Regions from separate parts of the Salibacterium sp. K-3 genome, predicted to be linked through region 1. Evidence: riboswitches for the same ligand, from Rfam matches in the RefSeq annotation. Region 1 holds a riboswitch; the other holds the start of a gene.
What was found. A riboswitch is a leader RNA that binds a small molecule or an ion and turns the genes downstream of it on or off. The one in region 1 is predicted to bind cobalamin.
Positions count from the first base shown of each region.

Region 2: another riboswitch for cobalamin. It lies ahead of metE (5-methyltetrahydropteroyltriglutamate--homocysteine S-methyltransferase); the one in region 1 lies ahead of ACW9JV_RS10070 (ABC transporter substrate-binding protein).

Region 1 covers NZ_JBSVZE010000001.1:2,028,453-2,044,399, forward strand. The annotation lists gene ACW9JV_RS10045 (GerAB/ArcD/ProY family transporter) at 1-385, opposite strand, end outside; gene ACW9JV_RS10050 (spore germination protein) at 404-1,900, opposite strand; gene ACW9JV_RS10055 (cob(I)yrinic acid a,c-diamide adenosyltransferase) at 2,025-2,600, opposite strand; gene ACW9JV_RS10060 (ABC transporter ATP-binding protein) at 2,625-3,941, opposite strand; gene ACW9JV_RS10065 (FecCD family ABC transporter permease) at 3,946-4,965, opposite strand; gene ACW9JV_RS10070 (ABC transporter substrate-binding protein) at 4,973-5,971, opposite strand; cobalamin riboswitch at 6,102-6,281, opposite strand; gene ACW9JV_RS10075 (class I SAM-dependent DNA methyltransferase) at 6,342-7,079, opposite strand; gene ACW9JV_RS10080 (ATP-binding protein) at 7,082-8,866, opposite strand; gene ACW9JV_RS10085 (response regulator transcription factor) at 8,863-9,582, opposite strand; gene ccsB (c-type cytochrome biogenesis protein CcsB) at 9,648-10,835, opposite strand; gene resB (cytochrome c biogenesis protein ResB) at 10,822-12,486, opposite strand; gene ACW9JV_RS10100 (pseudouridine synthase) at 12,581-13,303, opposite strand; gene ACW9JV_RS10105 (spore maturation protein) at 13,415-13,945, opposite strand; gene ACW9JV_RS10110 (nucleoside recognition domain-containing protein) at 13,942-14,541, opposite strand; gene ACW9JV_RS10115 (D-alanyl-D-alanine carboxypeptidase family protein) at 14,544-15,668, opposite strand; gene spoVAE (stage V sporulation protein AE) at 15,757-15,947, opposite strand, start outside.
Region 2 covers NZ_JBSVZE010000002.1:108,020-123,966, forward strand. The annotation lists gene ACW9JV_RS12670 (dipeptidase) at 1-622, opposite strand, end outside; tRNA gene ACW9JV_RS12675 (tRNA-Leu) at 734-821, shown strand; gene ACW9JV_RS12680 (NAD-dependent protein deacylase) at 1,182-1,904, shown strand; gene ACW9JV_RS12685 (YeeE/YedE family protein) at 2,123-3,373, opposite strand; gene ahpF (alkyl hydroperoxide reductase subunit F) at 3,563-5,092, opposite strand; gene ahpC (alkyl hydroperoxide reductase subunit C) at 5,208-5,771, opposite strand; gene ACW9JV_RS12700 (DNA-3-methyladenine glycosylase) at 6,058-6,639, opposite strand; cobalamin riboswitch at 6,754-6,943, shown strand; gene metE (5-methyltetrahydropteroyltriglutamate--homocysteine S-methyltransferase) at 7,083-9,362, shown strand; gene ACW9JV_RS12710 (ribonucleoside-diphosphate reductase subunit alpha) at 9,396-11,693, shown strand; gene ACW9JV_RS12715 (ribonucleotide-diphosphate reductase subunit beta) at 11,718-12,755, shown strand; gene ACW9JV_RS12720 (CynX/NimT family MFS transporter) at 12,836-14,032, shown strand; gene ACW9JV_RS12725 (DUF2515 family protein) at 14,042-15,217, opposite strand; gene ACW9JV_RS12730 (DUF2254 domain-containing protein) at 15,297-15,947, shown strand, end outside.

The sequences.
Region 1 (15,947 bases):
GAACCGTCAGCATCCATGTCGGCATATCTTCAAACACCCAGACCTGAACAATTTCAATATAGGTGCGCAGCACAACAATACCGAGAACAAATAGATAAAAGATGAAGGCCAGACTGCATAATCCGCCGAACCATCTGCCGAAAACATTGCGATGAATGCCTACAATGTCTGTGTCGCCGCTGTTCAGAAGATAATAGATAAACCAGATCAGTGCAGAAACAGTTAATCCCGCCAGAATGACGGAAATCCAGCTGTCATGGCCGCTCACTTTCGCAATCACCTGCTGATAACTGAGAACTCCGATACCTACCTGAATCGCATGAATCAAAAAGAATGCCATCACCGCCGGTACCTGAAACTGCTCATTCACCTTCATTTTATCCATCCGGGTGTCCTTTCTCGTTTATTCATCTATATCTTTTTCCTTTCCGATTTTTTCCGGAGGCAGTTTCCTGCGGTAGGAAGCTCTCGTTTGAAGTGGGCGTTTGTATAACAGGTTAAAAGGCAGACGGATAAACGTATCATTCCAGTCCGCCAACCGCAACGGGAAAAAGGGGGCAAAATACGGACGACCGAGAGATTCCAGGCGGATAAGATGAACGATCACAAATACAAAACTGAGAGCGATGCCTATGCCGCCCATTAATGCCGCTCCGATCAAAAATGGAAACCGGATAATACGCACCGTATTGCCCATTTGATAAACAGGTGCCGTAAAGGATGCAAGTGCCGCCAGCGCAACAACAATTAAAAGTACATTACTTGTCAAGCCTGCCTGAACGGAAGCCTGCCCAATCACAATACCGCCGACAATGCCGATCGTCTGTCCCACCTTGGTGGGCAACCTGGCACCTGCTTCACGGAGCAGTTCAATCGTGAACTCCAGAAACACCGCTTCAATCAACGGCGGAAATGGGATGTTGCTCCTGGAGGCAATCAGTGTGGACAGCAGATCTTTTGGGATCATTTCATAGTGAAAAGTCAGTACCGCAACATAAACCGGTGTCGCAATAATGGAGAATGTAACGGACACGAGCCGCAGTATTCTTACAAATGAAGCTGTGTACCACGGCAGATAATAGTCTTCCAGGGATGTGAAAAATTCCACCAGGGTGGACGGAGCGATAATAGCCTCCGGAGATCCATCACACATAAATACGACCTTACCTTCTGCAAGCGCTGCTGCAGTGCGGTCCGGCCGTTCTGTATTAACAAAGGCGGGAAAGACGGTAAATGAATGATCCTGTATCATCTGAGAAAGAGCATTGGCTCCCAGAACTTCATCGTAGTCCACTTCTTGCAGCCGCTGCAGCATCGTATTCACGTTTTCTTTGTCTGCAATCGATTCTAGATAAAAGAATGAGGTCTTTGTTTTGGATAAACGCCCAATCGTGATTGTTTTCACAATAAAATCTTCGACCGGCAGACGTTTTCTTATTAAATATATATTGGTCTGCATCGTTTCGACAAACGCTTCGCGCGGCCCTACCACACTGAATTCCGTTTCCGGAATGGTAATGCTGCGCTTTACATTCGTAGGTACCGGAAACATAAGCATGTCCTGCTCTGAAAATAGTTTCAGAACAGCTCCGCCGGTAAACAGATTCTCGTTCAGTTCCGAAATATCGTTTGTCTTCTGAATCGTATCAAGATACAAAAGCTGCTCTATATCCTGATAGGACGTCCAAGGCTCCTTTTTTAAAGGCTGCAGCACATCTTTATGAAGGCGTTCCGTGTTAATCAGGTTTTTTACATAATACAGGACCACCGTGCCGAACGGGGTATCCATCTTTTCTTCAACAACATCCCGGCTTTTTTGGGAAATCTGCTGCAGCCACTCTTCCGGATTGCGCGATTCAGGTGAAGCCTTGTATGGACGTTTTCTTCTCAAAAGATGCATTCCGGCTGTCTCTCCCCTTGAATTGTTACCGATTAGTATGATCCTTAAGAAGGACCGCTATACGACAGACCTGAATAGAAGGTATAAAAAAACTCTCCTGTTCAAAAAGGAGAGTCTGGCTGCACTATTCTCTTTTTTCCTCTTCATGGAAAACGACAGCACTTCGTTTATACTCGACATCGGCAATGTCCATCCGGTAATTAATCACCCGAGCTGCTGCAAAAAAGTAATCAGATAATCGGTTGATATATTTGCGGACTTCATCATTAATATTTTCCGTTTTTGCGAGGGTTGTTATCTGTCTCTCCGCTCTTCGTGCAATCGTACGGCAGATATGAAGCTCCGCGGAAGTTGCGGAACCTCCCGGCAGGATAAAACGTTCCAGCGCCGGAGCTTCTTCGGTGTAAACATCCATTCGTTCTTCCAAATGAGTGACAGCATCAGGCCCGATTTTCCATTCCGCGTCTTCTTTTATGGTGGAAAGGTCACTCCCACAGTCGAATAATTCATGTTGAATCCGGATCAGTTCTGCTGCGATATCCGGACACATCGAATCGTCCAGTTCCGCCGCTGCTTTAGCGGTAAATGCGTTTAATTCATCACATGTCCCATATGCTTCAATTCTACTGTCATCTTTATCTCTTGTGCCGCCGACAATCCTCGTTTTTCCCCGATCCCCGCTTCTTGTATACAATTTCATTCTCTGCATCACACCTTTTTGGTTTTATCGATTGATTCCTGCAGCATTACATTCTATTTTGCCCAGGCTGTCACGTACGAGGCGGACACTGCGCTGACGGATATCCTCCTGGGTATTATTAGAAGAACTGTGCTTAGAAACCGCAATGGTTATCGATTCATCAGAAAACGACAGCTTCCGGTTCAAAGCGGCACCTTTTGCTTCTGCTGCAGCCGCCAGAACACCCGCCATTTCTGCTTCGTTTAGGTCAGAATCGATAAACAGCAGTATATGGACTGAAACCCTCCGGCTGGTTTCTTCCGCGTCAGCCCCGCTGTCGCTTTTGACAACGGATGTATACACTTTCATGCAGGTATCCATGTCCTCTTCGACATGTATATCAGCCCCGGCGCCGATAGTCTTTGTCTCATCCATGGAAAGGGGAAAGCTGCGTTCCCAGTTGAACCCCTCTCCGCCGGCAGAAGACAGCGTCTTCCAGTACATAACGGAGGTGACGTACCATTGATCATGTATCACTTTTTTCTGCAGTTCTTCAAGCGGGTGGTGAATGATACCACCTGTAAGATGTTCAGGTTCGAGCATCAACTGCGGCCGTGGCACGGACGGATGGGAAGTCCGGGCCAGTGCAGTACCGTAAACATGCTGGAGCAATTGCCTGTCCAGGACGTTGGAAGGGTGATCCAGCACTTCCTGACGCCCTTCATTCAAAAGCAGAAGTTTGTCACTGTATAAAGCAGCCAGATTTAAATCATGGATTGCCGCAATGACTGTCATCTGCTTATCGGACACCCATTGTTTCAACATGTCGAAAAGATGCACCTGATAAGCGATATCCAGGTGATTCGTCGGTTCGTCCAGCAGCAGGTAATCAGGTTCCTGTGCCATCGCTCTCGCCAGAAATACCCTCTGCTTTTCTCCACCACTTAATTGATCCAGCGTACGCCCGGCTAATTGATCCACATTAGTCTGCCGCATCGCTTCTTCCACGGTTTTCCTGTCTTCACGGCTGCTGCGGCCGAACCAGCCTTTTTGGTACGGATAGCGGCCGAGTTCAACTACTTCGGAGACGGTGTAGGAGAATGTTTCTTCCTCCTGCTGGGGAAGAACCGCCATACGGGTGGCAATCTGTTTTTGTGTCAGCGCATCAAGAAGTGTTCCGTTCAAACGTATCGTTCCTTTTTTGGAACGGAGCTCTCCATACAACATTTTTACAAGGGTTGACTTGCCGCTTCCGTTAGGTCCGATAATGCCGACAAACTCCCCCGGTACTGCATTGAAATGAATATTATGAAGAATCGGAACACCATGATACCCTCCGCTCAGATGTTTCACTTCTAGCATGTTTTCACCTACTTTTCGGGCGCCGTCGTTGATGATAAAGAAGAATGCCGAATACAGGCGCTCCTGCAACAGCCGTAATGACCCCGATAGGAAGTTCCGTTGGAGCAATAACGGTTCTGGCTCCCAGGTCCGTTAAAACAAGAAACCCTGCACCGCTGAGAATGGAAAGGGGAAGCAGCAGGCGGTGGTCCGGTCCGGTCAACAGGCGTACCAGATGAGGCACAACCAGGCCGACAAAACCTATGGTTCCGGACACTGCCACCGCTGCGCCGGTTAAAAGAGACGCTCCGCCAAGTACAATGATTCTGCTTTTCTCCGGATTGACTCCAAGGGTGCGGGCTGTCTCTTCTCCAAAAACGAGGGCGTTCAGTTCACGCACATTCATGAATAAAAGGATGAGGCCGATCAAAAAGAATGGTAACATGAGGCCGGCATATTCCCATCCACGCATGGATACACTTCCCAAAAGCCAGGTGATGATCTGTCTCAGTTCATTTCCGGTTAAAGCAATGATAAGCGACAACAGCGAACCGAGAAAAGAACTGACAATAATGCCTGCCAGAATAATGGTTTCAGTTCTTATCTGCTGTTCAATCCAGCGCACAAACGCAAGAATAAAAAGCAGTGTGATAAACCCTGAAAAGATGCTTACAGCCGGCAGTGTAAACGATCCAAGAAGCGGAATTGTAAATCCGGTGTAAAGGACAAGAACAGCTCCTAACGCCGAACCGGAAGAAACGCCAAGCGTATATGGATCTGCCAGAGGATTTCGCAGCAGTCCCTGAAACGCGGCACCAGCCGCAGCAAGCGAAGCTCCCACAAGAGCAGCAAGAACCACCCTTGGAAGCCTTATATCTGTAATAATCGATACATCAGCGTCAGATATCGAGGCCGGCATGTCCATTCCCAGCACACTCCGCCATAGAATTCCGGCACTGACCGGAAGAGGGATCGAAACACTTCCTGAAGAAATTCCGATTAATATGCTGAAAATCGCAAAACCCCCCCCGATCCCAAGGCTCATCCATGACTTACTCCGCAAAAACATCCGGATACACCAGCTCCGCGAGCTCCTCGGCACCCTCTGTTAAACGCGGTCCGGGACGGCTTAACGTGTCGCTGTTTACATCATGGATTTCTCCGTTTTCGACAGCAGGTACGCTGCTCCACCCGTCACGGTTCTTTATCTGTTCTTCCGGATCTCCTTCTGAAAAACTTCCGTACGTGGTGATGATCACATCCGGGTTCAGTTTAACAGCAGCCTCAGCCGTGTAGGGAATCCATCCTTCTTCCCCTCCTGCGGCATTTTCGGCATGGATCATGTTGAGGATTTCGTTCTGAAACGTATTGCTTCCAGTCGTATAGATATCAGGCGGAGGCTGAATTTCCATCCAGACGGTTTTTTGTTCTTCCTCCGTTATTTCTGAAGCCTGTTTTTCAATATCCTGGACTTCTTCTTTCATTCCTGCAATAACCTCTTCGGCTTCTGTTGAAGCTCCGACAGCCCTTCCTATCATCTCAATCGAATCATACGTTCCTTCAAAAGATGCTGCTTCATTTACAACGAGCACCTTTATACCTGCTTCTTCCAACTGCTGCAGGCCTTCCTGCGACTGCTGAAGAGAAGAAGCATGAGCAAGTACCAGATCAGGTTCCAGAGAAATGATTTTTTCCACGTTAAAATCGATGCCGCCTACTTTTTCTGTTTCCGACGCTTCTTCCGGATAATCAGCGTGATCGGAAACCCCGACAATCTCTTCTTCCAGGCCGAGTGCAAAAGCGATTTCCGTATTGCTCGGTATTAGGCTGACAATTCGTTCCGGCTCTTTTTCAAGTGTTACGGTTTCATCGGAGGCGTCCGTAATTTCAACCGGAAAAGGTCCATTTTCCGAAGTGTCTGCCTCCTGCTCCGATTCCTCACTTCCTTCGCTTTCTTCCTGGTTATCTCCGGTATCTCCCGCAGCACATCCCGTTGTCACAAGACTTAGCAGCAGGCACGCGCCGGACAGAATCTTCTGTTTCAATTCCATACCTCCTTCTTCATTCCCCCTGAACGAAAAAAGCTCTCCCTTTGCTGGAAGGAGAGCGCATGAATAGTTTTTCACAGCACAACAATCATGTTCTGCTTGTGTCATCAGCGGCGGTCCCTTTCCTCGAAGGTATGCACCGTATGAAAAGGCAGGTTTCCTGACTCACATCTACCGCAGACTCCTTCCCGTTCCGAAAAACAGTGGCTCCAGACTGCAGCTTGTCATGTTTACAGTGGCGGGACCGTACCGGATTTTCACCGGTTTCCCTTTATTTCTCCTGAAAGAAATGACCTTTTCACGCTGGTATGCTTTTTTCAGATCTCATTCATTATAAAGGAAACCAGATGAAATATCGAGAGGGGACTGTATTTTATGATGCCGGTCGTTTCCGGCAGATAAAAATCTGACGTGGTGAGGTCTCTTCCGCGTAGGAAGAAGCATCATAATCACCGAATAAATGTTCAATATCAAATCCATTGCGCCGGAGCATCTTCGACAACGTATCGTTGTCATACATTTTTACTCTTTCCCGGTATTCCCTTCTGGATCCTTCTTCTTCTATGGAAATTTTCTTATGGATAAATCCGTCTTCTGTGAAACGCCGCTGGGTTACGGTGATACCATTTTTTTCGGTGGTGTCACAAGGGACCAGATTGGCAGCTGTATAAGCCGGGTTCAAATAATCAAAACAAAACCAGCCGTTTTCTTTTAATGCTTCCGATGCCCGCACCAATACCAGCTCATTTTCGTTATCTTCTATAAAGTAGCCGAAACTGGTAAACAGATTGAAGGCAGCATCATATTCCTGCTTCAGGGAAATGTGGCGGATATCGCCCCGCATGTACTGAACCGAAAGGCCGAACGTTAAATCTACCGCTTTTTTCAGAAGGACAGGAGATAGATCAACAGCAGTGACATGCATTCCTTTGCCGGCCAGATATCTCGCATGCCGACCATTTCCGCAGCAGAGATCTACTGCTTTCATTCCGCTTTCAAGAGGAATGTAACGCATAATATCAGCCAGTTCATCGGCTGCTTTTTCTTCGTCCCGGTGTTCGTAAACTTTAAGATAATCTTCCTGGAAATGTTCTTCAAACCAAGCCTTCACGTTCAATCCTCCTCTCCAGAAGCAGGTAACGTGAACCGAAAACTGGTCCCGTTATCCTTTCTGCTTCGTGCAGAAATATCTCCGTCGTGCGCTTCGACAATGTTTTTAGCGATGGAGAGCCCGAGTCCGGTACCGCCGCTTCCCCGGGTTCTTGCTTTATCCGCCTTATAGAAGCGTTCAAATACGTAAGGCAGGTCCTCTTCCGGTATACCGGCACCGGTATCTTGAATATCAACGCTCATTTTTGCAGCATTTGTCTTCACCACGACATAAACATCACCATTATCCCCGGTATGCCGGATCGCATTATGTATCAGATTCGTCATTACCTGTTCCACACGGTCCGGATCTAAATAAACAAGCTCCCGTTCAATCCGTTTGTCGAGTGTCATATTGACCTCTGCCTCTCTTGCCGGGCCCTGAAACTTCTTAAACACCTTTTCGGCAAAGGAATCAATGTCAACCCACTGTTTGTCGAGCTGAATATGGCCGGCTTCCATCCGTGCCAGATCAAGCAGTTCGTTAACCAACCGCCCCATACGCATTGATTCATCGTAAATAATACGGCCGATTTCCTGTTTTTCCTCTTCACTGGCTGCAATATCATCAACAATTGCTTCGCTGTACCCCTGCAGCATAGAGATCGGCGTCCGAAGTTCATGAGAGACATTCGCGATAAAATCTTTTCTCAATTTATCATGGCGGCGTTCCTCCGTCATGTCACGGATGACAGCGACAACTCCCCGGACAAATTCTTCATCGTAGAGCGGCGTCATTAATACCACATAACTTCTACCCTGTACGTCCATCTCAATCCACTGTTCCTCTTCAAGTGCCACGACTTTCTGAAACAGTTTTTTTACTTCTTTTGGCAGGCGGTCCTGAGGATCAGGCACACCGGTTTCATAGTGGTAAGTCTGCAGGAAATCATGCGCAGGCGGATTCGTAAGAGCGATGGATCCCTTCCGATCCACCGTGATGACGCCATCCGCCATACTTGTCAAAATCCGGCTTAACTGTTCTTTTTCCTGATTGAGTGCCGTGATATTCCGGTTCAGTTCACGTCTCATTTTATTAAAAGCATTACCGAGCTGGCCTATTTCATCATTTGTCATAATCGGTACTTTTGTTTCAAAATCACCTTTGGAAACATTCAGTACAAGCTCCCGCATTTTCCGGAGAGGTGCGGTGATCCGGGACGACAAAAAGAACGCAAATATCGTGGTAAGTATAATGGCTATACCGGCGGATAGAAGGATAATCTGTTTTGTTTCCCCGGTTGTATCTTCAATGATATCCAGAGACTGATACAGATACAGAGACCCTTCTTCTCCCTCATTTGATACAAAGGGCATGCCGACGACAAATATTTCATGATGAATCTGTTCACCGTTTTCCTCAGCCGGGAAGTCGCCATGGGTGATTACGGGTTCCCGTTCGGTCTGAACCTTTGCCAGGCGCTGTTCATTCCGGAACAGAGAAACCGGGAGATTGACCGCGGTATCGTCTTCCGGGTATTCCCACCTGCTTTCATTCTGCATGACGATGACGGATGTGTTATAGGAATCAGCCATATGTTCAATCGTATTCCTTACATTTTCCGGATCATCATATCCTTCCATAAGAGACACGATGACATTGGCATGATTCGTTAACTGCTCTTCCGCCTCCGTAATATGAAAGCGCTCAAAAAACTGGAGCAGGAGCACTGTTAACAAAACCAGCACAGCTGAAACGAGAAGCAGAATCGTCCCCCACAGTTTCCCGACAACACTCCTCCAGATCATTCGTCTGAAGCAGCCTCAAACTTATATCCTACACCCCACACCGTGGAGATCATGTCGGCCGCTTCTTCGGATACTCTGCTTAGTTTTTCCCTGAGCCGCTTTACATGGGTGTCCACCGTCCGCAGATCACCGAAAAAGTCATAATCCCATACATCCTTCAGAAGCTGTTCACGGGAAAAAACTTTATCCGGAACCTGGGCGAGATAAAGAAGCAGTTCATATTCCTTCGGGGTCAGACTTATCACTTCGTCATTGACTGTAACCCTGTGGGCATCATTGTCTATTGTCAAATGCGGGAAAACGAGAACATCTTTTGTCTGAGGCTCAGTCTGCAGAAATTTCGTGGTGGAGGCCCGGCGTAATATAGCTTTCACCCGCAGTACGACTTCCCGCGGGCTGAACGGTTTAACAATATAGTCGTCCGTCCCTACTTCAAAGCCCTGCACCCGGTTGCTTTCCTCGCCTTTTGCAGTCAGCATAATGACAGGTGTTGCCTTCGACTTGCGTAGTTCCCGGCACACTTCCTCCCCGTCCATTCCTGGCAGCATCAAATCCAGCAGTATAACATCATAATCGTTATTAAGCGCTGCATCCAGTGCCTCTTCCCCGTTTTCCGCTTCCTCCACCATGAATTCTTCCCGTTCCAGATACATTTTCAAAAGCCGGCGGATCCGGTCTTCATCATCTACGACAAGCACTTTTGATTCTTTATCCATTATTGTCGTACCTCCTGCAGAACAAATAGTATAGGGCACTGCACCCTTCGGCTGTGCCGGAAACATTACGCATAAGAATGAAGTCCTGCTATTACAAGATTAACAAATACCAGGTTAAACATGATAATAACAAAACCGATCACACACAGCCAGGCGGAAGGTTCTCCCTGCCATCCCCGCGATAAGCGCAGATGCAGATATGCTGCATAGAACAAAAATGTAATTAAGGCCCAGACTTCTTTTGGATCCCAACCCCAGAATCTTGTCCACGCCATCTGCGCCCAAATCATCGCAAAAATCAGACCTCCCAGCGTGAACACGGGAAAACCGATGGCGATGGCCCGGTAGCTGACTTCATCCACCTTATCCGGATTAATGTTTTTCAGCACCGGCTGAAGCGCTCCACCTAGCGGCCGGCGTAAAATGACACGTAACAGGATATAAAGGAGCAGACCGGCTCCAAGCGACCAGATGACGGTATTGGCATCATCACTGCGTATCCAGGCCGGCAGTGTCAGAATAGGTTCGAGAGCGCCCTGTGTCTGCAGTGCTGCCTCGTTCGGACCTAGAAGCGCAGGAAGGTGGTAAACCATTTCAGCTTCTTCTCCATTTTCATTTACATAGTTGAAGACAGCTTCATACTGAAAGAAATTAAAAACATAACGCACCAGGACAAAACTGACGAGACTGACAAGGCTGTACATGATAGTTTCCAGCCAGAACACTTTTTTATCCCGTTTCGTGAAGTCCAGCGTCCTTACCAGATAAACAAGTCCGGCCGCAAACCCTATTGATAATAGACCCTGCCCCAACGCTGTCGTTGTCACATGTATTTTCAGCCAATTGCTCTGGAGTGCCGGTATTAACGGTTCCACTTCTGTCGGAAATACGGAAGCAAAGGCAATAATCAACATGACAATCGGCATGGTAAACATACCAAGCACAGCGGTTTTATAAATCCCGTAAAGAATCAGCAGAGCGATGGTCAGCGCCATGCCGAGAAATGTCGTGTATTCAAACATATTGCTGACCGGGACGTGGCCGGCTGCGATCCATCTGGTAACAAAATATCCTGCCTGCAGTAGAAATCCAATCCATGCTGCAGCATAACCGGCCGTACCAAGCCGGTTTCCTTTAACCTCGCCCTGTTTATCCCGCCATTTCCTGCCTGTCACGCTCACAGCAAAACATACGGTTGCTGCCAGGTAAAGAAAAAAAGCGGCGAACAATAAATTAGAACTAATTTCGACCATCATTGTCATCCCTTCCCTCGGAGGAAGAATCCTCCAACGCTTTCTTGGCCTGCTTGTCCTCTGGAACGTTTAACCCTGTCTTTCCGGAAAGAGATTCGAAATCTTTTTTTAATGAGGCCCAATGTTTATTCGTATGACCGGCAGCCCACAATTCATTTTCGAATCTCCGCAGCCAGATCCGGCGATGCGACCAGTAGGAACCTAGAATAAGACCGATCATGAAAATACTCCCGCCTGCAATTAAAAAGGGCAGTGTCAAATCTTTGCGCACAGTAAGAGCAGTAACATCTTTGGTTTCGACACCTTCAAATGACATTTCGTACGTATTTTCACCAAAAATATCTTCGTTGCTCCGGATGGCCACAAAACTGTACTCCCCTTCATCCGGGTGCTCCGGGGAGAACATCTGAAAGATAAATGCGGGATTATCCGGAATATCAGACGCGGTAGAGGGTTCTCCTTCCTCATTGAACTCAAAGTCCGGAAAATACGATTCAATCACTACCCGGTAGCCGTCATCAAGATTATATTCGCCCTTCGGATCAAACAGGTCAATATCAATAGTTCCGACTGTTTCTCCGCTTTCCCGATTGTTCATCGATAAAGACATCGTGTTTAACTCGTTAAGTTTGTAATCATATTGATAAAGGGAGAAATTATCAAAACGAAGCGGGTGATTCACCTGGATCTCATCGGTTTTCACTTCGGTAAGTTCAGGATCCGTTCCTACTGTGCCGCCGCTGCTTTCATAAAGAACGGCATTCGTCTGGTACGTTTTTACCTGGTCCCCGCCTGCACGCTCGAGAGCCGGAGCGAAGGTTTCATCGTCTTCATCATAGGTTTCTATAAAAAATTCTTCGTTTTCCACATAATACTGCCGTTCCGTTCCCGGCACGGCTTCCGTTTCTCCTTCTCTTACCCACACCATCTCATCCACGTACATCCCGGGAAAGAACCGAAGCATACATCCTGTTAGAAAGAGAATAAGGCCAATATGATTGATGTAGGGACCCCAGCGGGCAAACCGGTTTTTTTCGGCTAGGATACTCTCATTTTCCACACGTACGTTATAACGTTTTCTGCGAAGGTGTTCTTCCGATTTTTTCAGCATGTCAGCCGGGTCTTCTGTTTCACTGATACTGAATAGCCGCTGGCGTTTCAGAAATCCTTCATTCCGTGATACTTTCTGCTTTTTCAGGGCCCTGTATAATGGAACGACGCGGTCCAGACTGGCTACGATGAGAGATATGCCAAGTCCTGCGATCAGCGCCATATACCACCAGGAACCATACAGATTATGAAATCCCAATGTATAATAAATAAGTCCTGCAATGCCGTACTCTTCTTCATAATGCTGAGCTGGATCCACATTCCCGGGTATGTACATTTCCTGTGGAAAAATCGTACCGATGGAAGACGCAATCAGCGTTAAAACAATGATGGTGATTCCCACTTTAACAGAAGAAAAAAAGTTCCATATTTTATCAATGATCGTTTTGTTATAGGTTTGGGACCTTCTGGCCACCCCTTCATAACGCATGTCCACCATTGATGCTTGTTTATCTCTTTCATCCAGCGGTTTACCACAGGATTCGCAGAGATGCGTGCCATAAGGATTCAGATGGCCGCATTCGCATTTCACTTTCTCCATGAAAACACCTCGATCTTCGCGGCTGCCGTGTCGTGCACTCTGTCATCATTATAACGCCGCCGCAGCGGAATGTATAATAAGCGTTTTATGACACTTATGTGACAGCGATCTCCTTCAGTTTTTTCACTTCCACCGGCTTCAGTTTTCTTTTTCCGCCCGGCTGCAGATTTTCAAGCGTCAGCGGACCGTACTTCTCCCTTTTCAGCTTCAGTACCGGATGATCAATGGCTTCCAACATCCGCCGCACCTGATGGTTCCTTCCTTCATGAATGCTGATTTCTATTATTGATGAATTCGTCTTTTTACTGGTTGACTTTATTCTCGCTTTCGCCGGCGCTGTTCTGCCATCTTCAAGTTCAACACCTCTGATTAGTTGATTCAAAGCATCCCTTGAAGGTTTTCCCCTGACTTTGGCGACGTACGTTTTAAATACTTTGTTTTTCGGATGCATCAGCAGATTGGCGAATTCTCCGTCATTGGTCATGAGCAGAAGTCCGGATGTATCATAATCGAGCCTGCCGACCGGAAAAATGCGTTTTGATTCCTCTTCAAAAAAATCCGTTACAACATTACGGTTTTTGTCATCACTGACCGCTGAAATAACCTGTTTCGGTTTATAGAACAGATAATAAACAGGCTCCTCCCGGTCAATCGGTACGTGATCAACTTCCACCGTATCTTTGTGGGGAGTCACTTTGGTGCCGAGTTCTTTCACTACGCTGCCGTTTACTTTCACTCTCCCCTCCTGAATGAATTGTTCCGCTTTTCTCCGGGAAGTAATCCCTGCATTTGCTATAACTTTCTGAAGTCGTTCCATCTATTTCACCTCTTGTTCCATCTTACCCATCTGAACCGCGTTTCACAAGCAAAGGAAATGCACCAAGGGGATTAGAATGAAAAAATCTTCTGCCGGGCAGAAGATTCCTTATTATAAAAATATAAGGCTGACAATGATGACCGATGCTGCAATTCCAGCGGCATCGGCAGCCAATCCTACTTTCAATGCATCTCCGATTCGTTTTACACCCGCTGCCCCGAAATAAATTGTAATAACATAGAGAGTGGTATCAGTACTTCCCTGCATCGTCGAAGCAAGCCGGCCGATAAACGAATCAGGCCCGTGTTCAGCCAGCAGCGAACTCATCATCCCGAGCGCTCCCGTTCCGGAAATCGGCCGTATCATGGCAAGAGGGGCGATTTCAGCTGGCATTCCAATCAGGGACAGCACCGGTGACAGGGCCGTGATAAAGAGCTCCATTGCCCCGGAAGCCCTGAAAACAGAGACAGCGGTTATCATTCCCACCAGATACGGAATTAGCGATACCGCCATCTGAAATCCGTCTTTCCCGCCTTCCACAAAACAGTCGTACGCCGGCACCCGTTTGATAGCTGCATGAATAATGACAGCAAATAAAAGCATCGGTACTACCCAGATAGATACTGTATTCATCCAGCTCATGACAATCCTTTCCCTTTCCGTGTACGCCGGTAATGAAAAAATCGGTCGATGACAAGAGCAGCAGCCGTTGAACAAGCGGTAGCCAGTATTGCAGCTCCAACAATTTCGGCTGGTTCCGACGATCCATAATTCATCCTTATGGCGATCACGGTGGTCGGAATCAGAGTCAGACCTGCCGTATTAAGTGCCATAAACGTAATCATGGAACGGCTGGCTTCGTCTTTATTATCATTCAGTTTTTTCATTTCTTTGACGGCCTTAATGCCCATCGGTGTAGCCGCATTTCCAAGCCCCATCAGATTTGCCGTCATATTAGACAGAATATACCCCATCGCGGGATGGTCTGCGGGAATCTCCGGGAACAGCCTGACTGCCGCCGGCCTGAGCCATTTTGTAAATCGATCAAGCAGCCCGCTCTGCCTGGCAACGTTCATCATACCAAGCCAGAATACCATCACGCTGATCAGTCCGAAACAAAGGGTAACTGCCTCTTCTGCTCCGGTAAACACCGCTTCCGACACATCTTCCATTCTGCCGTTGAACATGGCCGTTGTAATACCGGCTGCCAAAAGAAACATCCAGATATAGTGGACCACGCCTACCGACCTCCAATCAGCATACGAAGGCATTCACCAAAGCTGTGGAACCATCCATCCCCGCTTTCTTTTTCCTGCTCCAGAAGAATCGGCATGCTGTAAATAGACTGCCCGTCCAGCTTCCAGTTCACCCTCCCAACTGCTGATATGCCTGCCGGGTGGTCTTCTTTCTCTGTGAATGCGATGGAGCGGGAGACTTCGTTTTTCTCTTCTTCTGCCAATGGATAGGAAAAGTCCTGAGGCAGAAATAACGTCCCGTTTTCCCGCTTTTCATCCTCCACGATTTCACGCGCTTCTGCCAGCTGGACAAGGTCAAACGTCGAAAATCCCCATTCAAACATGGCGATATGATCGTCCCAATCAGATGGGGCATCCAGCGTAACGGCGATTAACTCCATGTCTTTTTTTTCGGCAGTGGATACAAGCGTCCGTCCTGCTTCACTCGTATATCCGGTTTTTCCTCCTGTGCTGTATTCATAAAGAGAGGTAAGCAGCTTGTTTTTGTTCCGCCAGATTCTTTTTCCTTCGTCCTGCTGTGGGGCTTCGTACCGCGTGAGTCCTGTTATTTCCCTGAACGTTTCTTTCTGCATGGCGTACTTCATTAACAGTCCCATATCATACGCCGTAGAATAATGGCGGCTGCCATCGTCAAGACCATGCGGATTTGTAAACCGGGTATGTTCCATGCCGATGTCACGGGCTTTTTCATTCATCATGTACACAAACCCATCCGTGCTTCCCCCGACAAATTCCGCAACGGCCACCGCCGCATCATTACCGGAACGAAGCATTAAACCTGTCGTTAAATCCTTCAGGCTCATCGATTCCCCCGGCTTCAAGTACAAGGAGGATCCTTCGACACCGGCAGCATTCTCACTGATTTTTGCCGTCTGTTTCCACTTCCCGGACTCCAGTGCCAGTACAGCTGTCATTATTTTCGTTATACTTGCGATATTCCGCTTTTCATGCGCGTTGTCTTCATAAAGGACTCTGCCGCTCTTTTGTTCCATCAGCACGGCTGCTTCTGCGGAAGTATCGACTCCTTCCGTATGTTCTGCCGCTGCCATCATCGGCTGCATGGCAGAGAGCAGAAGCAGGGCGGTAATGATGAACCGTTTCATAGCCATCCCATCTTCCTTGTCCATATCTTACTAGTATATCTATGCCTGTCTTCATCTCTTATGAATAGAGAACAAGAAAGAATGAGCGGATCCATCAGCCTTTTGGTTTAAATACCAGAGCAGCAAGAAAAGAAAAAATGACCGCGGCAGAAATACCAGCGCTCGTTACTTCAAAAATGCCCGTAATCACCCCTATAATGCCGTTTTGTTCCGCTTCAGCCATCGCTCCGTGTACAAGAGCGTTCCCGAAGCTGGTGATCGGTACAGTAGCACCTGCGCCGGCAA
Region 2 (15,947 bases), on a different contig from region 1:
CTTCTGCGCCGCGCACATCAATCTGAATGCCTGTAAGGCCGCGGAGACTGACCATCGCCGCCGGCTGCTCTTCTTCCATCTGCCCGGAATCGGCGCTTATCGCCGCGTCCGCCCGCAGCAGTTCCTTGTTTTGTTCCATAAATGCAGCGAGCGATGGGCTTCCGATTTCTTCTTCTCCTTCAAACAGGAATTTCACATTTACCGGAAGTGCCTCCGCTTCCTTCAGCCACGATTCACATGCTATAATGGGAAGCAGAACATTTGCTTTCATGTCCGTCGCACCCCGGGCGTAAATCCGTCCGTTTTCCACGACCGGCTCAAACGGGTTCGTATGCCAGAGTTCAAGCGGTTCCGCCGGCTGCACATCATAATGGCCGTAAAACAGAATCGTCGGTGCCCCGTCAGCATGGAGCCAGTCTCCGTATACAACCGGCTGCCCGTTCGTCTGCATGACCGTAACGTGTTCCAGGCCGGCATGCTGCAGCCGGGATGCCGTCCAGTCCGCTGCCTGTTCCACTTTTTCTTTATACTCCGGCAGCGTGGAAATACTCGGAATGCGCAGGAATTCCACCAGTTCATCAATAAAACGTTTCTGATGTGTTGTTATATACGAAAAATCCATCGATTCGCCCTCCTTTTTTTCTTAGTGCATTATACCATTTGAGTGCATAAAAAAAATTATGAATTACCCCTTGCATTATTAAAAGGATTCTTATAGAATAGAATTTGTCTTGCGGTTGTGGCGGAACTGGCAGACGCGCACGGTTCAGGTCCGTGTGGGCATAGCGCCCTTGGAGGTTCGAGTCCTCTCAACCGCACCAACTCCCTTTCTTAATATGAATATCAAGTAACGATAAGCAGCGCTGTCTTCCGAGTCAGCGCTGCTGTTTTTTATGATACCTCTTTTCTGTTTTCTTCGATGGACATCTATGCCGCTATTTCTGGATTTTTCCACCCGGGAGGAGCTGATTCGGACATTGATGCCGTTATTTACTAAAAGAAGCACCGGATTTCCTTTAATAACTAATAATAACGGAATGGATGTCCAGATCTCCCTTTAAAAAGCTTTTTTTAAAAAAATAACGGAACAAATGTCCGCCATTTTTTCCTTGTTTGAAAACAACCGGTTTCCTCCTTCATAATAAAATCAGCTTACCATCGATACAGGAGGATGTACGCGTATGAACCAATTGTCAGAACTTATCCGGGAGTCCGGTCACACCGTCGTCATGACGGGAGCGGGCATGTCCACTGAAAGCGGCCTCCCTGATTTTCGTTCCAACACCGGGCTGTGGAAAGATCGTAATCCTGCTGCACTGGCGAGCATTGACGCAATGGAAAACAATCGTGATGAATTTTTCAGCTTTTACCGGTCCCGAATCGAATCACTGGTCGGTGTCAAACCGAATGACGGTCATCACCTTCTAGCGGAATGGGAAAATAAGGGAATTATCGACAGCATTATTACACAAAATGTCGACGGACTGCATCAGCAGGCGGGAAGCAGCAAGGTGGCAGAACTTCACGGCTCGATTGCCGCCCTGCACTGCCATTCCTGCGGGGAAACCGCCGAAAACCGCCGTTACCTGGAAAATGAAACAACCTGCTCCTTCTGCGGCGGATTTCTACGACCAAACATCGTCCTGTTCGGGGAAATGCTTCCGGAAGAAGCAATCACCAAGGCACAGCAGGAAGCCGCGCGGGCTGATCTGTTTATCGTGCTCGCCTCCAGCCTGACTGTGGCCCCGGCCTCTCATTTTCCCCTCGAGGCCAAACAGCAGGGTGCCCGGCTTGTGATTGTCAATCAGACAGAAACAGAGATGGACAGTGAAGCCGACCTGCTCGTGCAGGGAGAAAATATCAGCTCTGTGCTGAAAGAAGCCGATACTGATCTTAACGACTGAATCCGGAGTTATTCCAGAGCTGGATACCACTGCCGACAAAGAATTCTTGTACAATGCCCTCTAATTCCATGTTACAGAACACCCCCCCGTCCATTTCTGACTCTACTGTCCTCTACCCATTCGTTCGGAGACAGCAGCCGTCCGACTTTTCCAAAATACTCTCCTCTGGAATCCAAAAAAAAAAGCGCAGATCCAAACCAGGATCTGCGCTGCTGCTGTCAGCAGAAGGAATCTTTTGATTTTGGCACGGACAAGCCGAATAACGGCCGGATGAACAGTGCCACGAATGTCCCGGCGAGGGCGAGAACGCCCCATAGATAGCCGTGCAGACTGAAGGACGCAATGCCGGTGAAATAAGCGCCGATATTGCATCCGAACGCAAGCCGCGCACCGTAGCCCATCAGCAGGCCGCCGAGGACAGCGGCGGATACGTTTTTCACGTTGAGACTGGTGAAACGGAACAGTCCCCCTGCCGCAGATGCGGTAAAGGCGCCGAGAATGACACCGAAGTTCAATACGCTCGTGCCGTGGGCGAAAACACTGGACTGCAGCGTTTCGGCGCTGCTGCCCTGCCAGTATCCCCAGCTGGCCACGTCGATGCCCATCGTTTGAAGGACCTGGGAACCCCAGAGTGTGAACCCTGACGTGACGCCCCATCCGCTTCCGCGGGTCAACAGCGTCAGTGCGTTAAGGACAGCGAGTACGACAGCCGCGGTAATGAGCGGCCATGAACCGCGGAATAGCCGCTTCCAGCCGGACGCTGTCGGAAGAGCTGCCATACGGGGCGGCTGTGTCTTTTTCTCCCGACGTAGGGTCCACCAGATGATGAACCCGAAAAAGAGAACCGAAACGACCCATGCACCGAAGTAACCGAGTCCGGTTGATGTGGCGAGCGATACAGAGCCGAACGACGGCATCTCTTCCGACCAGAACGGCAGATGATAAGCGCCGATGGTCGCGCCGACGATGAAAAAGAAAAGAGTCACGAACATGACCGTGCGCCCGCCGCCTACTGCGTACAGCGTACCGGATGCGCACCCGCCTCCGAGCTGCATGCCAAGACCAAATAGAAACGCGCCGACAACCAGACTGACTCCGATTGGCGCGATGTTACCTGTGGCTGCTCCGCCGAAAAAGGTTGTGCCGATGGCAAGAATCGGAGCGAACAGCGTAACAGCAACCGCGAGCATAACCATGTGCGCCCGCAGCGCCTGCCCGTTGCCGACGGAGGCAAATCTACGGAACGCCGATGTGAATCCGAATCTGGCATGAAATAACGTATAGCCTAGTAAAAGTCCGAGAATTAAAAGAATCGGCTGAGCTGGCTGCTGTGTCACGGCCAGAAAGACCGTTAATACAGCAGCGACAATGAGTGCTCCGACAACAAGTGGTGTCTGGGCTTGATTCAGCGAAGGCTCTTTGGCGCCTTCACGTTGATGACCGGTAACAGCTTCTGCTTGAACCGCCATATTATTCACCTCTTTCTTATAATACCTATATTATTAGTAGGGATTTAGAACAATCATATTATATACCGCTGTGAATTATTTTGTAAAGCTATATGCTGAGTTTCATCGTTTCCCCGAAGTTCCGGGACATTCACCCGGATTTTATATGTTAAAAAAACCGGCGGGCATCATCCCGCCGGTTGCTGATCATTAATTCCGTATCAAGTAGTCAAAGGCGCCAAGGGCCGCGGAGGCTCCGGATCCCATGGACGTAATAATCTGCTTATACGGCATATCCGTGCAGTCGCCTGCCGCAAAGACGCCGGGAACATCGGTGGCGCCTGTCTTATCAACGACGATTTCACCGAATTTGTTCTTTTCTACGGTGTCTTCGAGCCACGCGGTATTTGGATCAAGGCCGATCTGGACAAACACACCGGCAAGTTCGATGCTGTGCTCCTCATCGGATCCGCGGTCGACATAACTCAGACCCTGTACCTTACTGTCCCCGTAAATTTCAGACGTGCGTGCATTGGTAATGACCGTCACGTTGGAAAGACTGTGCACCCGTTCCTGCAGCACGCTGTCCGCGTTCAATTCAGGAAGGAATTCAAGGATCGTGACATGCTTGACGATACCGGCCAAATCGATGGCAGCTTCAATGCCGGAATTTCCTCCGCCGATAACAGCCACGTCTTTTCCTTCAAACATCGGGCCGTCGCAGTGCGGACAGTAGGCAACGCCTTTATTTGTGAATTCCGCTTCACCGGGTATGCCTATCGTTTTCCAGCTGGCGCCGGTGGAAAGAACGATGGTTTTACTGTGCAGCGTGGCCCCGTTCTCAAGCTCCAGCTCGAAGTCGTCTTTTTTCTCGAGCGACTTGGCGAGCATGGAATCCATAATGTCGACGTCATAATCGCGGACGTGTTCTTCAAGACTCGCTGTCAGCTGCGGTCCTTCGGTATACTTGGTCGAGACGAAGTTCTCAATACCTTTCGTATCGGCTACCTGTCCGCCGAAACGGTCGGCTACGATGCCGGTACGGATCCCTTTTCTCGCCGCGTAAATGGCGGCGCTGGCGCCGGCGGGACCGCCGCCGACAATAAGCATATCAAAAGGATCTTTATCATTGAGAGCGTCCACATCCACAGCGGTGTTCCCGAGTTTTTCGAGAATGCTTTTCAGGGTCTGGCGGCCGTCCACGAAGGAACTGCCATTCAGGTAGACAGAAGGTACAGCCATGACGTCCCTATCTTCCGCTTCGTCTTTGAAGGCCGATCCTTCAATCATCGTGTGGGTGATATCCGGATGGATCACACTCATGAGGTTCAAGGCCTGTACAACATCCGGGCAGTTGTGGCAGGAAAGGCTGACAAATGTTTCAAAATGAAGCGGCCCCTGCAGCTGCCTGATTTGTTCCAGCACGTTTTCCTCTTCTTTCGGGGCGCGTCCGCTCACCTGCAGCAAGGCAAGAACCAGGGACGTGAATTCATGGCCCAGCGGTACGCCGGAAAACACCACGCCTGTATCTTCCCCGGAACGGTTGACACTGAAGCTTGGAATTCTCGGGAACTGACCCTCTTCCATAGTGATTTTATCGGACATTCCCGTGATTTCCCGGACCAGTTCCTCTACTTCTTTGGAAACATCATCGGATCCAAAATGCGCTTTAAGAACAATATCGTTTTCGAGCAGTTTCAAATACTCTTTAAGCTGTGATTTAATCTCTTGATCGAGCATAGGGGAACCTCTCTTTCGTTTTATCTCAACAGTAAGGAAGTTCGACGCCGTCCAGGCGTCGAACCCCCAAAATAACTATCATGTTTTTGTTTTGCTCCGAGTAACAGCGCTTCTCTTAAATTTTACCTACCAAATCAAGGCTCGGCTTCAGTGTTTCTCCGCTTTCATCCCATTTGGCCGGGCACACTTCGTCCGGATTTTCACGGACATACTGCGCAGCTTTGATTTTGCTGATAATGGTGCTTGCGTCACGGCCGATGCCGTCCGCGTTGATTTCAACGGTCTGGATGACACCGTCCGGATCAATGATGAACGTGCCGCGGTCCGCCAATCCTTCTTCTTCGCGCAGCACCTCAAAGTTACGGGAAATCTGCTGCGACGGATCGCCGATCATGGTATACTCGATTTTGTTGATGGATTCCGAGGCTTCATGCCATGCTTTATGCACAAAATGGGTATCCGTGGAAACAGAGTACACCTCTGTTCCGAGGTTTTTCAGTTCTTCATACTGCTCCTGCATGTCTTCAAGTTCCGTCGGGCAGACAAAGGAGAAATCCGCTGGATAAAAAACCACCACGCTCCACTGCCCTTTCAAATCTTCTTCAGATACGTTGACAAATTCACCTTGACGGAAGGCGGTAGCCTGAAACGGTTCTACTTCTTTACCTATTAATGACATAATGCATGTCCCCTTTTTGAAAATATGGATGTATACACACACACTAATTATAGTGTCATCATCATTGCGAACAATCATGATGTAATGTTTTTTTTCTAATAAAAATTATCAATAGTAATCAATAATTTGTCAACACATTCAATATACAAAACCTTCTTTGTCCCGCGAATTGTTAACAAAATATGAACAAATAAGGCGTTACGGCTTTCTGTTTACATTATTAATTGAACTCTGTAATTGATAATGGTATCCGCTTACATGACTGGCAGAGGCCGGTGATAACGCTTTATCTCGAGACATACCGATTCCCGTTTTCCCAAAATCTGTAGGGATAATCTCTAGCTTCCCCCGTATTCTCAATTCCTATCCGGGGACCGGAGGAAATATCTCCGGCGTCCCACCCCTTTGCGATATACAGCGTTTCTTCGGAAAAACGGCGGCCGTAGTCTTCCATTGTAATGCCCAGCGCTTTTGTTAACTTTCCGGGGCCGTTGGTTAGTTCCACATCTTTTCCCCGTTTCCGCCGGCATCTCATTAAATCGATGCCCTCCACCGGCTCAAGCGCCCGTATTAACACCGCCTGCGGCACCCCGGCCGGCGCGCTGACTACATTAACAAGGCAGTGCGTATGCATCTCAAACACATAGACATGTCCCGGTTCGTCAAACATTATGGCTGTCCGCTTGGTTTTTTTGTTTCCAAAACTGTGCGCCGCTTTGTCTTCCTTTCCTAAATAGGCTTCCGTTTCCACAATTCTTCCCGCTGCGGTACCCTGCTCTGTTTTTTTCACTAAAATAGAACCGAGCAGCTGAGAAGCCAATTCCAGGGTGGGCTGATAAAAAAATTTTTCTGGCAACGGATCTTTCATTTTGTGCTTCACCTCGTACATATTGGGCTTATATCAGTTATAAAATACAATATATGCTGTTTGAGCGCTCTTGACAGAATCACAGTACAAGCGATATAGTTTGTCTACAATCAACGGGATATGACGGAAACAGGCACCCTGAAAATTCCAGTTTTCAGGGTTTAAAAGGGAAGCCGGTGAAATTCCGGGGCGGTCCCGCCACTGTAACAGAAGAGCGTCATGAGAAAGCCACTGAATGTTTTCGGGAAGGCCATGACAGCGATAATACTAAAGCCAGAAGACCTGCCTGTTTTAACAGCACCGCGCGACCTACGGGAGATAGGAAGGTGTTTACGTTATATATATATCCATCCGGGTATTTTTACATGCGCCTCTCCCGTCCGCAGCATCGTAAAAATACCTTTTTTCACGGTCATCATTCATTTTATCAAGGAGGCAGCGATATGGGAACTACCTGGACAAACAGCAGCCCCGGCTACCCGCGGCTCGGGGAAAATCGTGAATGGAAGCGGACACTGGAACAGTACTGGTCGGAGAAAATCGACAGGGAGGAATTCCTGGAGACGATGAAAGAACTCCGGCTCCAATATCTTAAAAAGCAGAAAGACAAAGGCATTTCCCTTGTGCCGTCCGGAGACTTTTCCTATTATGACCACATTCTGGATACCGCCGTGATGTTCGGATTTATCCCGGAACGTTTCCAGGGCGGCGGCGATACGCTGCAGACATATTTTAACATGGCCCGCGGCACCGATGAGGCGCCTGCGTGCGAAATGACAAAATGGTTCAATACGAACTATCATTACATCGTACCCGAAATCGGCGGGATCACGCCGGAATTAAAACAAAACAAACCGCTTCAGGACTACCGGGAAGCCAAAGAGGAGCTCGGCATCGAAACAAAGCCTGCGCTCATCGGTCCCTTCACCTTTGTAAAATTGTCCAAAGGCTATGACGCCGCAGACTTTGAAACAAAGGTTGAGGAACTCCTTCCGCTTTATACGACCGTCCTGCAGCAGCTGCAGGAAGCCGGCGTCTCCTGGGTGCAGATCGATGAGCCTTCTCTCGTTCCGTCGATAACCGAAGAAGAAATCCGGGTGGTACAGAACATCTACGACACGTTCGCCAAGCACATTCCGGACCTTTCCATTTTGCTGCAGACATACTTTGAAGGTGTCCATTTTTACGAAAAGGTAACCGCCCTTCCGGTGGCCGGCATTGGTCTGGATTTTGTCCACGGGTATGACAAAAACATGGCCGCTCTCAAGCAGCACGGATTCCCGGCAGACAAAACGATCGGCATCGGGCTGATTGACGGACGCAACATCTGGCGCGCCGACCTGAAGGCAAAAGAGAATCTGCTTCAGGAGATCGATAAACTGACGCCGGAATCGGACAAAATCATTCAGCCGTCCTGCAGTCTGCTGCATGTACCGGTGACGAAAACACTGGAAACAAAATTGGATAACGTCCTTTACGGCGCGCTTTCCTTTGCCGATGAAAAACTGGAGGAAATCACTGTTCTCACCGACCGGATGAACGGACGGGCGGTCGATGAGGCGTTTGATGAAAACCAAAAAGCGCTGGAGACTTTTGCGGGCACCTTCCGGCAGCAGTCCGCGGACCTGACGAAAAAACGGGAATCCCTTCCGTCGAAGCGGGAACTTCCATTTGCCGAACGGAAAAAATACCAGGACGACAAATGGAACCTGCCGCTTCTGCCGACGACAACGATCGGCAGCTTCCCGCAGACCAAAGAAGTCCGGGTTGCGCGCCAGCAGTTCCGCAAAGGGGAAAAATCGCCGGAAGCCTATCAGGAATTTATCCGCGGCAAAATCAAGGAATGGATCGATCTTCAGGAAGACGTGGGGCTTGACGTGCTCGTTCACGGCGAATTCGAACGCAATGACATGGTTGAATTTTTCGGGGAAAAGCTGAACGGGTTTGCCTTCACAAGCTTCGGCTGGGTGCAGTCCTACGGTTCCCGGTGCGTGAAACCGCCGGTTATTTACGATGATGTCACTTTCGAGGAGCCGATGACGGTGGAAGAGTCCCGTTACGCACAGTCCCTGACCGATAAACCGGTAAAAGGCATGCTGACCGGTCCGGTGACGATTCTGAACTGGTCGTTCGAGCGCGATGACATCCCGAGAAAGGAGACCGCCTTCCAGATCGCTGTAGCTCTGAGTGAGGAAGTGCAGGCGCTGGAAGAGGCAGGCATTGACATGATTCAGGTCGACGAACCGGCCGTGCGGGAAGGACTGCCGCTGAAGCGGGAAGAATGGGACGAATACCTGGACTGGTCCGTGACTGCTTTTCGTCTCGCCACGTCCAATGTGAAGCCTTCGACCCAGATTCACACCCATATGTGCTACAGCGAGTTCCAGGACATGATCGAATCGATCCGCGCGCTCGATGCCGATGTGATTTCCATCGAAACGTCCCGCAGCCACGGCGAACTGATCGAATCCTTTGAAACCGCGGTATATGACAAGGGCATCGGTCTCGGCGTCTATGATATCCACAGCCCACGTGTTCCTTCTGTAGAAGAGATGAAAGACATGATTGACCGCGCGCTGCGCGTACTGCCTTCGGATCTGTTCTGGATTAATCCGGACTGCGGCCTGAAAACAAGAAATACGCCGGAAACGGTGGATTCGCTGAAAAACATGGTCCAGGCAGCAGAAGAAAGCAGGAAAGCAAGACAGACCTCAACCACGTAAGACGATGGAGGAACAATGTAAGACGATGGAGGAATGAAAGTGACAGTAATTACGAAAGACAACGGCAACCGGGAACTCACCTTTGACAGGGAGCGCCTCAGCCGTTTTATCGACGACGTAACAGCCGGGTTCTCCAATTTATCCGTCCTCGATTACAAAAATGAAGTGCTGACTAATATTGAATTCAAGGATTCCTATGCTTCCGAACAGATTACGCATCTTCTTGCACTGAATGCGTCGGAGCGGATCGACCGCAATGAACCGGACTGGACGTATGTCGCTGCGGGAATCTACCTGCGGCGTCTCTATAAAGAAGCATCAAAAAACCGGGCGTACGACACCGATCAGAAGTATGGCTCCCTCTACGGCCTGCTCAAAGTTCTCGGCTCCAAAGGCGTCTATGACCAGACTCTCCTTCGGGATTATTCCAAGGAAGAAATCATGGAGCTGGAAAAAGCAATCGAGCCGGAGCGGGACAAGCTGTTCACGTATGTCGGGATTCTGACACTTGCCCACAAATACCTTGCCACCGACAAAAACAGCCAGGTCTTTGAACTGCCGCAGGAGCGTTTCATGATTATTGCCATGAAACTGATGATCAATGAGCCGTCCTCCCAGCGGCTGGAACTGGTTAAAGAAGCATATTGGGCGCTGTCGAACCTGTACATGACCGTGGCCACCCCGACGCTTACCAATGCCGGCAAAAATACCGGCCAGCTCAGTTCCTGCTTTATCGATACCGTCGATGACAGCCTGCGTAACATTTTCGATTCCAACACAGATGTCGCCAACCTCTCCAAAAACGGCGGCGGCGTCGGCATCTACTTTGGCAAACTGCGCAGCCGCGGCTCGGACATTAAAGGCTACACAGGAGTGGCCGGCGGTATTATGGGCTGGATGAAACAGCTGAATAACACCGCTGTCTCCGTCGATCAGCTCGGTCAGCGTCAGGGGGCTTTCGCGGTCTACCTTGACGTGTGGCATAAAGATATTTTTGAATTTCTCGACGCGAAGCTGAACACCGGTGACGAACGCCTGCGCACCCATGATATATTCACCGGCGCCTGCATTCCGGACCTTTTCATGGAAAAAGTGGAAAACCGCGAAGACTGGTACCTGTTTGACCCTCATGAGGTAAAAACCGTTATGGGCTGGGCACTTGAGGATTTCTATGATGAAAAGGAAGGTGCCGGCTCTTTCCGGGAAAAATACCAGGAATGCATCGACCATCCGGAGTTAAGCCGTGAACGGGTTCCCGCCATCGAAATCATGAAACGAATCATGAAGTCACAGCTGGAGACCGGTACCCCGTACATGTTCTACCGGGATACAGTCAACCGGGACAATCCAAACAAACACGCCGGCATCGTCTACAGTTCCAACCTCTGCACCGAAATCATGCAGAACATGAGCCCGACGACGGTGAAAGAGGAATACCTGACCGAAGAAGGAACCATCATCACCGAGAAATCGCCTGGGGATATGGTCGTCTGCAACCTTTCCTCAATTTCACTTGCCAAGGCGGTCCGCGAAGATGTTCTGGAACGTCTCGTTCCGATTCAGGTACGTATGCTCGATAATGTCATCGACCTGAATACCATCGACGTCCTGCAGGCCCGCTGGACAAACGAGCGGTACCGCGCGGTCGGTCTCGGCACGTTTGGCTGGCATCACCTTCTCGCACTCGAAGGAATAACCTGGGAGTCGGATGAAGCAGTCGCTCTGGCAGACCGGCTGTACGAAAAAATCAACTACCTGACACTGAAAGCATCCCGTGATCTGGCAGTGGAAAAAGGGTCCTACCCGCTGTTTGAAGGCAGCGAATGGCAGACCGGTGCGTATCTTGAGCGTACATACGGGCCGGATGACAGCCAGTCCGCAGGCTGGACGGATGACGCTTGGCGGGAGCTGTCTGAATCCATTCAGGAAAACGGACTACGCAACGGCTATCTGATCGCGGTGGCCCCGAACGCCACTACATCCCTGATTGCCGGTTCCACCGCCAGCATTGACCCGGTCTTCCGGCAGGAGCACGTTGAAGAGAAAAAAGACTTCCGCTCTCCTGTCACCGCGCCGGACATCAGTGCCGAAACCATCTGGTACTACAAGTCCGCGTTCAACCTTGATCAGTCGTGGAGCATCAAGCAGAACGCTGCCCGCCAGAAGCATATTGACCAGGCTGTCAGCTTCAACCTGTACATCCACCGCAGCATTAAAGCCAAAGAGCTGCTGGATCTGCATACGCAGGCCTGGAAGTCCGGTTTGAAAACAACGTATTACACGAGATCCACTTCAACGCTAGTGGAAGACTGCGAAAGCTGCTCAAGCTGATTTTACCGGAAAGGGGTTTAAGACATGTCCACCATTCACAAACGCAAATTATATGACACCGAAGCTCCCAACCAGTCTACCGGGATTATTAACGGACGCAGCTCCAATATCCTCAACTGGGACGATACCGCCCGGAAATGGGCCTATCCGATGTACAAAAACATGCTCCGTAATTTCTGGATTCCGGATGAAGTCCCTCTGGGAAGTGACAGAAGCCAGTATGAAACCCTGACTGACGATGAACGGGACGCCTTTAACAAAATCATCGGCCTGCTCGCTTTTCTCGACAGCGTCCAGACCGACTTTTCCTCCAAAGTCGCCGATTATCTGACGGATTCCAGTCTGTCGGCGCTCATGTCCGTTCTGGCGTTTCAGGAAGTCGTCCACAACGAATCCTACACGTATGTGCTGTCGAGCGTGACCGACAGCCAGACTCAGGAAAAGATCTTTGAATACTGGAAAACCGATGAAGTGCTGCTTGAGCGCAACAAATTTATTGCTGACGGCTACACGGCGTTTACGGAAAATCCGACAAAAGAAAACTTCGTCCGCGCCATCGTCTATGACGTCATTCTTGAAGGATTATTCTTCTATTCCGGCTTTGCGTTTTTCTACAACCTCGCCCGGAATGAAAAAATGCTCGGCACCGCCAAGATGATCAACTTCATCAACCGCGATGAACAGCTTCACGTGCGGTTGTTCTGCAACATTCTGAAAGAGACGCTGGAAGAAAATCCGGAACTCAACACCGAGGAATTTGCCCAGTTCGTGCATGATACGTTCTATGAAGCAGCTGAACTCGAAATCAAGTGGGGCAATTACATCATCGGTAACAAGATTGAAGGCATCAACTCCAATGAGCTGGAGAGCTACATCAAGTTTATGGCTAACAAGCGTATCAAAGAGCTCGGATTTGAACATGTATTTGAAGGCCATAAAAAGAATCCGATGCGCTGGATTTCGGTGTATAATGACAATACGACCGGCAAAGCGGACTTCTTTGAAACGACCGTGACCGACTACAACCTCGTCGACTCCGACAATGATTTTGATTCTCTGTAAACAGTAACATCTGATATAATACAGAAAGAGGCCGGGCAGCTGCCGGCCTCTTTCTTTTTTTTTGAAAAGGGATGATACATATGACAGAACAAAGAAACCCATGGACCACGCCGAAAAACCTGATGCTGATCCTTGGCATTATTTTTGTAGCTTTTAATCTTCGTCCGGCCATCACGTCGGTCGGCCCATTAATCGGAATCATCCGGGAAGATACCGGGATCTCCAATGGAGCAGCGGGTCTGCTGAACACGCTGCCGCTGCTTGCGTTTGCTGCACTTTCACCGCTTGCTCCGGCTGCCGGGCTGCGTGTTGGGAAGGAAAAAATGATTTTTGCAGGGCTTTTGCTGCTGGCTTCCGGGATCGTAATGCGCGCAGCCGGGCTGCTGCCCTTGGTATACGCCGGAACGGCGCTCGCCGGCGGCGGAATCGCCATCTGCAATGTGCTGCTTCCCGGTGTCGTGAAAGAACGGTTTCCCCGTCATGTCGGAACGATGACCGGACTTTACACGACATCAATGGTGCTTCTCGCCAGCGCCGCCTCAGGGGTAAGCCTTCCTGTCACAAACGCTTTTTCTCTGGACTGGAATATATCTCTTGGCACGTGGGGACTTCTATGTGTGCCTGCCCTAACGCTTTGGCTGCCGCAACTCCGACAACAGACAGAACGCACCGGCAGCACAGAGCAGCACGAACACAGAACCTCGGTCTGGCGTTCTCCCCTTGCCTGGCAGGTAACATTCTTTATGGGCCTGCAGTCTTTTCTGTTTTACTGCCTGATCACCTGGATTCCGGAAATTCTGCAGGCACGGGGGATTGATCCGGCCACAGCGGGATGGCTTCTTTCCATCATGCAGTTCATCGGGTTTCCGCTGTCGTTTCTCATCCCTGTGTTTGCCGCCCGTCTTCCCCATCAAAAGGGAATTGTGGCAGGCATCAGCGGACTTTATCTGATCGGATTTGCCGGTCTTTTTATCCACGGGTCTTTTCTAGTACTTACCATCTGCGTCCTGTTATTTGGACTGGCCCAGGGAGCGGCGCTCAGCCTTTCCTTGACGCTGCTCGGGCTTCGGGCCCGCACGGCTGAACAGGCGTCCCGGCTTTCCGGCATGGCCCAGTCTTTCGGATATCTGCTGGCTGCCTTCGGTCCGTTTTCCACAGGGCTGCTGTACGACTGGTACCAGAGCTGGACCCCCGCTGTTATCATTTTTCTCATCGTCACGGCGGCGATGTTCTGGGCTGGAACCGGCGCAGGACGGGACCGTTATATATTGTCGTGACCGCTTTTGTTATTTCTTTTGAAGCAGCACCACCCGTTCCAGCTTATTTAAACCAAAGCAGTATTCGCCTGTCATATCAAAATGATAAGGGATGCGGGGCGTGCGCACATAACGCATCACATCTGTGGAGACAAACCAGTCTTTCCGCTGCACACTGCCGGGCTCCCGGTCTCTCCATACCATGTCGAGGCGGGGACTGTACAAGAGCGGCGCCTCTTTATTCATTTTTTCCGACACGATCCGCTCCTTCCGGTAAGGTACGCGGCCGGTACTTGTAAACAGTCCGGGCCAGTAATCCCGGCGCGATCCAGTATGAGACACGCCGCCGGCAAACGCCGCCGCGCCCTGAGAGACCGATTCAATACCGAAAAGCATGGCATACATCTGCCTGCCGGCTTCGATACGTTCCGAAAGCGCCGCAAAGTGTTCGAGAATCAGACCAGCCAGGCGGATCCCATTCTGCTCCCGGTACGGAAACACGACCTGCGTCAACTGCAGGAGCTCCTGCGCGATAAATGGAAGCGTGTGAAATACATCCTGCTGAAACGATTCGTCCTGAATGACCCGTTTTTCAATATAATGCTGTTCGTTGATGATCAGTGCCGTCGTTAACAGAACAGGCCGCCGGTGGTTCCAGAAGTGATCCCAGAACGGCCGCATAAACCTAGAGACGTGGAAGGCCGGAAGCAGATGGAACAGATTCCGCCCCTGCCGTCTGCTCTCCTCGTACAGCAGCAATTGCGGAAAGGCATCCTGAAAAATAAGGAAATTTGCCCTTTCATACATATCAAACAACCGCTCCCTCCGCTTTTCCGGGAGCAGGCGCGGCAGCCACTCCCCTTCCAGATCCGTCATGCACCATCCGCTGTTTCTCGATACCATATGTGCGAGAAACGCCCAGTGCAGCTCCGGATGCCTGAAATAGAAGCTCCGGTAACTTTCCGTCCGTGTCACATTATTCCGGGCTCCCTTCCTTGTCCGGTCTTTGATGGAAGCGACAATTTTCCTTTCCTCCGGCTGTATATTCAGCGGCTCTGTTTTCTGGTACCGAAGGCTTTGCCGGACGGCAGACACGTCTTTTTCCTCCATCCTGAATAAACCGGGATGCCTGAGAGCTTTGATATGCCGGAGCCTGCTTTGGGATTTTGATTCCATATGATAAGACAGACGATCCAATACCTTCATGGCTCCGCCTCCTTTTTCTATTTCTACCGGGATAAAGGACGGCCGGGCTGCAGAAACTACCAGGATGGAGGTGACAGGAGTGCTCTCTCTACGCAGTCTGTTTCACAACATCCGGTCCAATTTTCTCTATGTTCCTTCCCTTTATGGAATCGCTGCATTTGTCGTGGCAATAGCCAGCGTATACGTCGACACCCGCTTCCTCACGAATGCGGATACCGCAGGCTGGCTCCCCGCTTCTCTGTTTATGTCCATCGATCTGGCACGAACCATTCTCGGTTCGATTTCGGCGGCTTTATTGACGATGACAACGATAACGTTCTCTACGATTCTCGTCGTGTTAACAACATATCTATCCGAATTCTCTCCGCGCACCCTGCAAAATTTCATCAGTGATGCGAAAACACAGCGCGTGCTCGGTTTTTTTACAGCGGGTATTATTTACTCCATCCTGCTGCTGCTTTTTCTTCGCCCAAACGGGGAAGCGGTCTTTATTTCCCCGTCTCTCGCCGTATTTTTTGCGATTCTCTGTGTGTTTATGTTTGTTTTTTTTATTCATCATGTATCGAGCTGGATTCAGGTAAGCAGCCTGCTGCATTACATTACAAAAAATACGTTGGAAAAAATCGAGAAAGAGCTTCCGGACAAGCAGCATCCGGCCCCGCCGCCGGTTCCCTGGGAGGATTGGGAAGGAGAAGACATCAAACCGATAGAACCGGTTCCGGTGCGCGCC